DNA from 3 places in the Kribbella sp. NPDC026596 genome. Region 2 is predicted to be linked to each of the others. Evidence: riboswitches for the same ligand, from Rfam matches in the RefSeq annotation. Region 2 holds a riboswitch; each other region holds the start of a gene.

Region 1 (3,266 bases), on a different contig from region 2:
TCCGGCGTACGCGGCGACCGCGGCGCGCAGGTCGGCGAGGTCACCGCTGGTCCGCCCGAGCGCGGCCAACTGCTCGAACGTCCGTACGTCGACCTCGACGAGACCGTCCGCGAGCAGGACTACGAAGTCGTCGCGCAACTCGAGCAGACCGTTGCTCGGCTCGTCACCGGCGAGCGCCCGACGGGCGACGTGCAGCGCCTGGTGGAGATTGTTGACCGCGGACGTCGGAGCCCGATCGGGCCACAACGCCTCGAGCAGTACGTCGCGATGCAGCCGCTGATCCCGTGTCAGCGCGAGCAGCTTGACCAGCGTCCGCGCCTTCCGCAGACGCCAGACGTGGCCATCGACGGGTTGTCCCCCTCGATCGACCCCGAAACCTCCGAGCAGCCGGATCCGCACCAATCGCCCTCCCCGATGAGCGTAGACACAGATCCCTACGTCGCAACCACCTTCTCGGTTCAGCCTGTGTGCGTCGAGTAGACCAGCGCAACGGTTCCGGAGGGGTAGGACCGCGCGCTGTTCAACGTCAGCTTCCTGCGTTCGCCCACCTCGGAGAACATCGATCCGCCGCGACCGACGATCGCGGGGTTGAGCTTGAGCCAGTACTCGTCCACGAGATCGGCGGCGACGAGCGAGCGTACGGTCTGTACTCCTCCGAACACGACCAGGCCGCCGCCGGTGGACTCCTTGAACTGGCGAACCTGGTCCGCTCCGTCGCCGGCGGCCAGGGTCGAGTTCTCCCAGGCGCTGACGTCGAAGCTCTTGTCCGATGACAGGACGAACTTCGGCGTTGTATTGAGCCACGCAGCCAGGTCGCCCTCGGTGGTCGTCCAGTAGGCGGCCGACGGTCCGAACGACTTGCGGCCCCAGATGATCGTGTCCGCAACGGACATCAGCTCGCCGGTCAGCTCGCTCGTCAGTTGCGGGTCATCGGCCATGAAGTCGAGGTCGTTGTCCGGTCCGGCCATGAATCCGTCGAGGGTCATGTCGCTGAAGACGATCAGTGGTCGCATGGTCTCCTCCTTGGGCTCTATCTCCCCAATCTCCCAGACGACGGATTCAATCCGCTTTCAGCGATCCGGCCAACTGCGATGCATCGGGCCAGGCCATCCGTTGGCACTTCGGAGTGCCGTTGAGTCGAGTCGGATCTCCGCCAGGCGGTGGTACGGCGGCCGTTTCTACCGAGCTGCCTCCCGCCGCCCGGTAGAAGTGCTGCGCGTCTGTGTTCTGCTGCAACACCCACAGGTACATCGCGTTGCTGTTCGCCTCGCCGATGACCGCGTTTGCGGCGCGGGCCAGAAGCTGAGTGCCGATCCCGGTACGGCGTTGCCGATAGTCAACATGCAGATTGTCGACAAGGCTGCCCCACCGCGGATCCTTGTCGAACTCGACGTGGACGAAGCCCGCCAGTTGGTCGTCGTACTCGGCGAGGATGGTCGCGGACCTGGCCGGCGCCGCCAGCCGTCCTGACCAGACCGACCGACGATCGGTGTCGATGTCCCCATCGAGGAACGAATCCGCATACGCGCCCCGGTAGTGCCGACGCCAGCTATCGGCGTGCAGAAACGCGACCTGGTCGGCGTCCTCCGCCCCGGCCGAACGGAACCGCAACGATGCCATGCCAAACCTCCCACTCGCGGCTTGCCCGGCACTCCTGCGCCGAGCCTGGTCCTCACCCGGGGCACCCCACCCACGAACGGAGGGTTGCCGGCCAGCAAGCCGGGGCTAAACGCTGACACTCATGACCAACGCCAAACCGTACCAGCGCCTCTTGAGGCCCCACTACCAACTACTGGTTCCTTCTCAAATCAGCCGCGAAGTGACTCGGTCAGCGGGGGTTGTTGGTGCGCCAGGCGGCGTAGTCGGCGACTGACTTGGCGACGTCGAAGGTGGGCTCGAAGCCGGTGTCGTGGGTGAGCCGGGTGATGTCGAGGTACGGGTCTGCGCCGGGACCGGCCTGGCGCCCGGGCAGGAGGTCGAGCTTCAGGCCAGGCGTGATCGCCTGCAGGGCTTCTGCGAACTCGCGGTTGGTGTACGGCCGGCCGCTGGACACGTTGTAGGTGTCGTGCCGCAACGTCTCCGCGGTCGTCAGGAGGGCGATCGCGCGCCCGGCGTCCGACGCGTAACAGCAGTCGCCGCCGTCGTCGGCGTACAGCGGCTTCGGTTGCTCACCGCGGAGTACGGCGCTGATGTACGGCGGAATGTAGAAGAACGGTGATTCCGGATCGACGAGCGGTCCCCAGATGGTCCCGATCCGGAGTACGACCGGCTGGACACCGCTGCCCTGGAGGCTGTGCGTGGTCAGCGGCTCCACGGCCTTCTTGAACGCGATGATCAGGTGCGGCAGTTGCGCGGTCGGCAGCGGGAGCTCTTCGTGCCAGGGGATCTCGGTCCGGCCGACGTACGCGCCAAGGCTGCTCGCGACAGCGAACCGGCGGACTCCCCACGTGCGGGCGGCGTCCAACGCGTTGAGCAGGCCGGTCACGTCCGTACGGAAGAAGTCGACCGGGTCCTCGTCGGGGATGCTGCCGGCGAGATGAACGATGTCGCTGATGTCATGGCGTTCGCCCAGGGCGAGGAAGGCTTCCCGGTCGGTGACGTCGAGGGATTCCACGGTGACCTGGCCGGCGAGGAATGACGGGACCTCGGTACGGCGGTGTGTCGTGACGACGACCTCATGTCCGAGATCCAGGAGGGCTTGGGCGGTGTGGGCACCGATCATGCCCAGGCCGCCCGTGACGAGGATCATCGGACCACCTCGTAATGGAGGTGCGTGACACCGGGTGCCGGGATGGCCTCCACCAGCCGGAGCCGCACGTGCTTCGGGACCTCCTGGAAGAAGCTGCGACCGCCGCCGAGCAGGATCGGCACCTGATGCAGGATCACCTCGTCGACAAGGTCCGCCGCCAGGGCCGAGGTCAGTGCGCCGCCGCCCATGACCGCGACATCCTTGTCCCCGGCAACCTCCCGCGCCGCCGCGATCGCGTCCTCGATCCCCGTGGTGACGAGCGTCTGCTTCTCGCTGATCTCAGGCGCTGGCCGGTGGCTGAGCACGAACAGCGGTGCCGTCGGATGCGGCCCGTCGCCTCCCCAGTGGCTCGAGTGCTCGTACGTCGTACGCCCGGAGACGGTCGCCCCCACCCGCGCCGCGATGATGTCGAAGAACCTGGCGCTCGGCTCACTCAACTTGAACCCGCCGAACAGCTCGCTCGGCGTTTCCCCGTCGAAGTACCAGTCGAAGAGCATCCCCGCATCACCAAGCCCAC
Region 2 (3,266 bases):
TGGACCAGGCCGAGTACGCCGAGGGCGACGGCGGTCCAGCCGATCACCTGACGTCCGGCCGGGCCGTTGCGGTCCGGGTGACGCAGCGTGCGCATTGCGATGAACAGGAGCATCAGCGGGACAGCCCAGCCGAGCATGCCGACGCTGCCGCCGACGACGGTCCGGATGCCCTTGCCGACCGCGCCCGGGAGGTCCCACCAGATGGCGGCGGCCACGACGACCGCCAGGCCGATCAGGAACAGGCCGGCGCCGTCGCGGCGGTGCTCGGGGTCGAGGTCGCGGGCACCGTGGCCGATGCCGCGGACCATCCGTCCGAGCACGTGCGCGATGCCGATCCAGACCTTCACCACACCGCGACCGAGAGCGATCATGGCGGCCGCGAACGGGCCCGGTCCGCTGTTTTTGGGCGTGCTGGTCCGCGCGGCGGTCGAACCACCGCGTTTCGCGCTCTGCCCACGCTTCTGGGCGCCTGACGAACGGGAGCGTCCACCAGCAGCCGAACGAGCCGTACTCGGCCGTTTGGCTGCCGACTTCTGCGCCCGCGCCGGGGAAGACGTGCGGGTCGCCATATCTAGCAGGCTACCCCGATTACCTCTCGAGTCCCACGTGTCACACGCCGATCACGCTGCCCCATCCGTCGCGTCACAGCGCTGCCACTCCCCTGCTCAACGCCCAGGAGCCTAAGAGAGGCGGAGGTCGGTTCAGGCTCCTGTGGTGCCGTCGAGTTGTTCTCGGAGCAGGTCTGCGTGGCCGCAGTGGCGGGCGTACTCGCCGATGAGGTGGATGTAGATCATCCGGAGCGTCGACTCGGTCCCACTGAAGGTGAACCGATCGTCGAGCGACCGTCCGGCAGCAGCCTCGTCCGAGAGCTTCCACTCCGCGATCAACCCGTCGTACGCCGCCTGTGCCTCAGCCGGATCGATGCGCTCGAAGTCGGCGTCCTTCCCCAGCGCGGGCGCGAAGAGCGGCTCGGCCGGCTCGTCGGCGAAGTGGATGCGGAACCAGATCCGCTCCACCTTGGTCAGATGCCGGATCAGACCGAGCAAGGACAGGTTCGACGGCTTCGACGGCCGCTCGGCCAACTGCTCCGCGGTCAGACCCGCGCACTTGTACAGCAGCGTGGTGCGGTAGAAATTCAGATAACCCTGCAGCAACTCACGCTCAGGCGCGGTCAGCGAACCGTCCGGTCGCTCGACTGCCGGTGCTCTCCAGGTCATCTTCATTCCTCACGATGTCCACGATGTGTTCGCCTATCTCATCACATGAGATAGGCGTTGGCGCAGGTCGTGGCCTGTTCGTTACCGTTCTCGGCAGGTCATGAGTGTCAGCGTGAAGCCCCGGCTTGCTGGCCGGCAACCCTCCTCCGCGGTGGGGTGCCCCGGGTGAAGACCAGGCCGTGCGGATACCCCGCTCGGCAAGCGCGGACTTCCCGGGAGCAGCACCATGTCGATCCTCTCTATCCTCGAGCCGGCCACTACGACGACCACGCGGCCGACCGTCGCCCGGCTCGTCACCGGCAACATCCCCGCCACGGTCGGTTCGGACCTGCTGGTCCCACTGGCCGACGGCCGGGTCACTGACTACGCGAACTTCGACCACGGAGCCAGTGCGCCGTGTCTGGAGTCGGTCCGGGCCAGCGTCGAGGCCGCACTGCCGTCGTACGCGTCCGTGCACCGCGGCAACGGCTACGCCTCCCGCATCACCACCCAGTGGTACGAGCGTGCTCGCACCGAGGTGCACGCGTTCGTCGGTGCCCGTGACGACGACCAGGTGATCTTCACCCGGCAGACCACCGACGCGCTCAACCTGCTCGCCCACGCCGTACCGGCGGACGCGACGGTGATCGTGTTCGAGTCCGAGCACCACGCCGCACTGCTGCCGTGGCCGGCTGAGCGGACTGTCCGTCTCAACGCGCCCAGCTCGCCCAGCGAGGCCGTCACCAACGTGGCCGACGCTCTGCGCAACGCTCCGGAGGGTCCGCGGCTGGTCGTCGTTACGGGCGCGTCCAATGTGACCGGTGAGATCTTCCCGATCGCGGAGATCGCCGCGGTCGCCAAGGCGCACGGTGCGCGGATCTGCCTCGACGCTGCGCAGCTCGCGCCGCACCGGCGGGTCGACATCGCCGCGCTGGACGTCGACTGGGTCGCACTGTCCGGCCACAAGCTTTATGCGCCCTACGGCGCCGGTGCGCTGATCGGCCGCGCCGACTGGCTCGACGCCGCCGACCCGTACCTGTACGGCGGGGGCGCGACGACTGCGGTCACCAACGACACCGTGGTCTGGGCGACCGGCCCGTCACGCCACGAAGGCGGCTCCCCCAACGTCATCGGCGCGATCGCCCTCGCCTCGGCATGTGCCGCGATCAGCAAGCACCGCGACGCGATCGAGCAGCACGAGCGCAGCCTGCTCGCCCGACTCCGGACCGGACTCGCTCAGGTCCCGGGCGTCACGACGTACTCGATCTTCGGCGAGGACGCGGACCGGGTCGGCACCGTCTGTTTCACCGTTGCCGGTGTGAGCTCCACGCTCGTGTCCGCGGCGCTGAGCGCCGAGTACGGCATCGGTGTGCGCGACGGAAAGTTCTGCGCACACCCCCTCGTCGGTCACCTACTCGCTGACTCCCCCGAGCACGGTACGGCGGTCCGCGCGAGCCTCGGTCTCGGTACGACGCGTGAGCACGTGGACCGCCTCGTCAACGCCGTACGAACGCTGGCCGCCGGTGGACCGCGGTCGGAGTACGAGGACACCGACCACGGCTGTCAGCCCACCGACGACCCGCGGGACTTGCACGCTCCCCGCATCTGGTAACGCCGGCCCTCCTACTGCTCAGGAGGTACGAGGCCTACATGGTGAGCAGCGAACGCCAGTAGGTCGGCCCATTCCGACGCGACCATCGCGGCGGGTTTGCCGAAGCCGTGACCGGTGTTGACCTCGACTCGGGTCAAGACAGGTGCGGACGAGGATTGGGCATGTTGCAGCTCGGCGATGAACTTGTGACTGTGCAACGGCACGACCCGGTCATCGTGGTCACCGGTGACCACGAGGGTCGCCGGGTACGACATGCCGTCGCGCAACCGATGCAGCGGTGAGTACGCCAGCAGGTCCTCGAACTGCTCCGAATCGTCCGGATGACCGAAGTCAGAGGCCCACGCGGCGCCCACGGTGAACAGGTGGAAGCGCAACATGTCCATGACACCCACACCGGGCATTGCGACCCCGAACAGGTCCGGACGCTGAGTCATGGCCGCACCGACGAGCAGACCGCC
Region 3 (3,266 bases), on a different contig from region 2:
TGCTGCTCGGCGCCGTCCTGCCCCGCCTCTTGCGCCGGTACGCCGTCTCCGCGCCGATCGGCTTCCTCGGCGCCGGCCTGCTCCTCGGTCTCGCCGTCAACCGGCAGCACCTCACCCCGCTCGCCGAACCCAAGCTCACCGAGCACCTGGCCGAGCTGACCATCCTCGTCGCGTTGATGGGCGTCGGGCTCGCGATCGACCGTCCGATCGGCTGGCGGCGCTGGAGCGTGACCTGGCGTCTCCTGTTCGTCGCCATGCCCGCCTGCATCGCCGCGGTAGCCGGCGTCGGCTGGGGGCTCGGCCTGGCTCCCGCGACCGCGCTCCTGCTGGGAGCCATCCTCGTACCGACCGACCCGGTGCTCGCCTCCGACGTCCAGGTGCAAGGCCCGACCACCGGCGAAGGCGCCGAGCCGGAGGAGGACGACGAGGTCCGCTTCGCGCTCACCTCGGAGGCCGGGCTGAACGACGGCCTGGCGTTCCCTTTCGTCTACGCCGCCATCTTCGCCGCAACCAAGGGCGCAGTCGGGGGCTGGGCCCTCGAGTGGCTCGCCTGGGACCTGATCGGCCGGACGCTGATCGGCGTCGCGGTCGGTGCCGGGGCGGGCTGGCTGCTCGGCAAGATGGCCTTCTCCGCGCCGTCCCGCGCCTTCCGGCTGGCGGATTCCCGCGAACCGGTACTGGCGCTCGCGATGACACTGGGCGTCTACGGCCTGGCCCAGGTGCTGCACGGCTACGGCTTCGTCGCGGTCTTCGTTGCGGCCCTGGCGCTGCGGGCTGCCGAGCGCAGCCACGACTTCCACGAGGAGCTGCACGGTTTCGTCGAGCAGCTCGAGCACATCCTCACCTGGGGGATCCTGCTGCTGCTCGGAGTGGCGATCACGGCCGGGTTGCTGAAGCCGTTGACGCTGACCGGCATCGGAATCGGGCTCCTGCTCGTGCTGGTGATCCGTCCGCTGATCGCCTGGGCCGCGCTGGCCGGTACGCCGATGCGCCGCTCGGAGCGGTGGGTGACGGCCGCGTTCGGCGTCCGCGGCGTCGGGTCGGTGTTCTACCTCGCGTACGCCGGTGCCGACTTCGGCACCGACCTGCCCTGGCTGTGGGCGACGGTCGGCTTCACCGTCGTCCTGAGCGTCGTCGTCCACGGGATCGCGGCGACTCCGATGATGCGAATGCTCGACGTACGCCGAGATCGGGCTGCCTGAGCGCGGCGGCGGGCGGTTCGACTCCGTGCCGGATCGCGGCGGCGGCGTGGATTCCGGCGGCGAACTCCTTCAGTCCGGTGCCGGCAGGGCTGAGACCTCGCGTCTCGGATGGTGGGAACGGAAGACACAATATGGACCCGATTGGGTAGTCTCGGGGGAGCTCATCCAGAGGGACTGAGGGAAACGGCCCGTTGAAGTCCCGGCAACCCTCCCCGTTGAGGTCCCGCTCCCGGGTTCCTTGCGGCGGACCGGTGCCAAATCCGTCCCGCGCCGAGATCCGGTCCCGGGGAAGATGAGAGGGGAACCTCACTCATGAGCCTGACCGCCGCCACCCACACGATCCGTGAAGGTGCCTTCGGCAACGGTACGCACCTGAGCTGTCGCGCCTGTGGGGCGAAGTCGCCGCTCGGTCCGTTCTACGCCTGTATGGAGTGCTTCGGTCCGCTCGAGGTCGGGTACGACTACCCGACCATCACGCGGGAGCAGATCGAGGCCGGTCCCAAGAACATCTGGCGCTATCAGCCACTGCTGCCCGTCCCGGTGGACGTCGCGAGCTTCCCGAACACCGAGCCCGGCTACACCCGGCTCATCGACGCCAAGAACCTGGCCCGTGAACTGGGCCTGCGCAAGCTCTGGGTGAAGGACGACTCGGGCAACCCGACCCACTCCTTCAAGGACCGCGTGGTCGCGTCCGCCCTGAGCGCCACCCGCGAGCTGGGCATGAAGGTCTTCGCCTGCCCCTCGACCGGCAACCTGGCCAACGCCGTCGCCGCGGCCGCCGCCCGGGCCGGCATCCGCTCGGTCGTCTTCATCCCCAAGGACCTGGAGCGACCCAAGATCATCACCACCGCCGTGTACGGCGGGACTCTGGTGGCCGTCGACGGCAACTACGACGACGTGAACAAGCTGGCCTCCGAGATCGCCGGCGAGGAGGAGGGCTGGGCGTTCGTCAACGTCAACGTCCGCCCGTACTACTCCGAAGGCTCCAAGACGCTGGCCTTCGAGATCGCCGAGCAGCTCGGCTGGCGCATCCCGCAGCAGGTGGTGATCCCGGTCGCCTCCGGCTCGCAGCTGACCAAGATCGACAAGGGCTTCACCGAGCTCGGCAAGCTCGGCCTGGTCGACGCCACCGACTACAAGGTGTACGGCGCTCAGGCCACCGGCTGCTCGCCCGTGGCGCAGGCCTTCCGGGACGGCCACGACGTGGTCAAGCCGGTCAAGCCGGACACCATCGCGAAGTCCCTGGCGATCGGCAACCCGGCCGACGGACCGTATGTGCTCGACGTCGCCCGGCGTACCGGCGGTGCGATCGAGGACGTCAGCGACGAGGAAGTCGTCGAGGGGATCCAGTTGCTCGCCCGGACCGAGGGCGTCTTCGCCGAGACCGCGGGCGGGGTGACCGTCGCGACGCTGAGGAAGCTGATCGCGACCGGGCAGCTCGACCCCGAGGCCGAGACGGTGATCATCAACTCCGGCGACGGGCTGAAGACGCTCGACGCCGTGGCCGACCGGGTCGGCCCCAAGGTGACCATTCCCGCGTCGTACGACGCCTTCGTGAAGGCAGGCCTGCAGTGAGCGTGAGCGTACGGGTCCCCACCATCCTGCGGCCCTACACCCAGGGCGTGTCCGAGGTCTCGGCCGAGGGCGGGACACTGAGCGAGGTGCTGGAGTCGCTCGACGGCTCCTACCCCGGCATCAAGGGCCGGGTGCTGGACGAGTCCGGCGAGCTGCGCCGGTTCGTGAACGTGTACGTCGACGATGACGACGTACGGTTCGCCGACGGCCTGCAGACCGCGATCAAGGACGGCGGCCAGGTCTCGATCATCCCCGCGGTCGCGGGCGGCTGATCCTGCCGGTGGTTCCGGGCGTCTTTCGTCCGGAACCACCGCTACCGTCGCCTGCATGGCGACGAAATGGACCATCGGCGGGGATGCCGCCGATCCGCAGAAGCTGGCCCGATTCTGGGCCGCGGCCCTCGGATACGTGATCGAGCCCGGATTCGACGATCCGGACGGCGCGGGGATCATCGATCCCGACGATGTCGGCCCGGCGATCGGCTTCCTC

Evidence for each region. A riboswitch is a leader RNA that binds a small molecule or an ion and turns the genes downstream of it on or off. The one in region 2 is predicted to bind S-adenosylmethionine.
Region 1: linked by a shared signal. The riboswitch ahead of AB0E63_RS23010 (GNAT family N-acetyltransferase) and the one ahead of AB0E63_RS25615 (aminotransferase class V-fold PLP-dependent enzyme) in region 2 are both predicted to bind S-adenosylmethionine.
Region 3: linked by a shared signal. The riboswitch ahead of thrC (threonine synthase) and the one ahead of AB0E63_RS25615 (aminotransferase class V-fold PLP-dependent enzyme) in region 2 are both predicted to bind S-adenosylmethionine.

The regions. Positions count from the first base shown of each region.
Region 1 covers NZ_JBEZYF010000027.1:69,077-72,342, forward strand. The annotation lists gene AB0E63_RS23000 (BTAD domain-containing putative transcriptional regulator) at 1-399, opposite strand, end outside; gene AB0E63_RS23005 (dihydrofolate reductase family protein) at 459-1,013, opposite strand; gene AB0E63_RS23010 (GNAT family N-acetyltransferase) at 1,060-1,620, opposite strand; SAM riboswitch class IV at 1,633-1,747, opposite strand; gene AB0E63_RS23015 (NAD(P)-dependent oxidoreductase) at 1,829-2,749, opposite strand; gene AB0E63_RS23020 (dihydrofolate reductase family protein) at 2,746-3,266, opposite strand, start outside.
Region 2 covers NZ_JBEZYF010000032.1:91,433-94,698, forward strand. The annotation lists gene AB0E63_RS25605 (DNA translocase FtsK 4TM domain-containing protein) at 1-569, opposite strand, end outside; gene AB0E63_RS25610 (DinB family protein) at 702-1,217, opposite strand; SAM riboswitch class IV at 1,314-1,427, shown strand; gene AB0E63_RS25615 (aminotransferase class V-fold PLP-dependent enzyme) at 1,444-2,808, shown strand; gene AB0E63_RS25620 (prolyl oligopeptidase family serine peptidase) at 2,820-3,266, opposite strand, start outside.
Region 3 covers NZ_JBEZYF010000007.1:45,359-48,624, forward strand. The annotation lists gene AB0E63_RS07800 (cation:proton antiporter) at 1-1,202, shown strand, start outside; SAM riboswitch class I at 1,361-1,501, shown strand; gene thrC (threonine synthase) at 1,515-2,777, shown strand; gene AB0E63_RS07810 (MoaD/ThiS family protein) at 2,774-3,049, shown strand; gene AB0E63_RS07815 (VOC family protein) at 3,105-3,266, shown strand, end outside.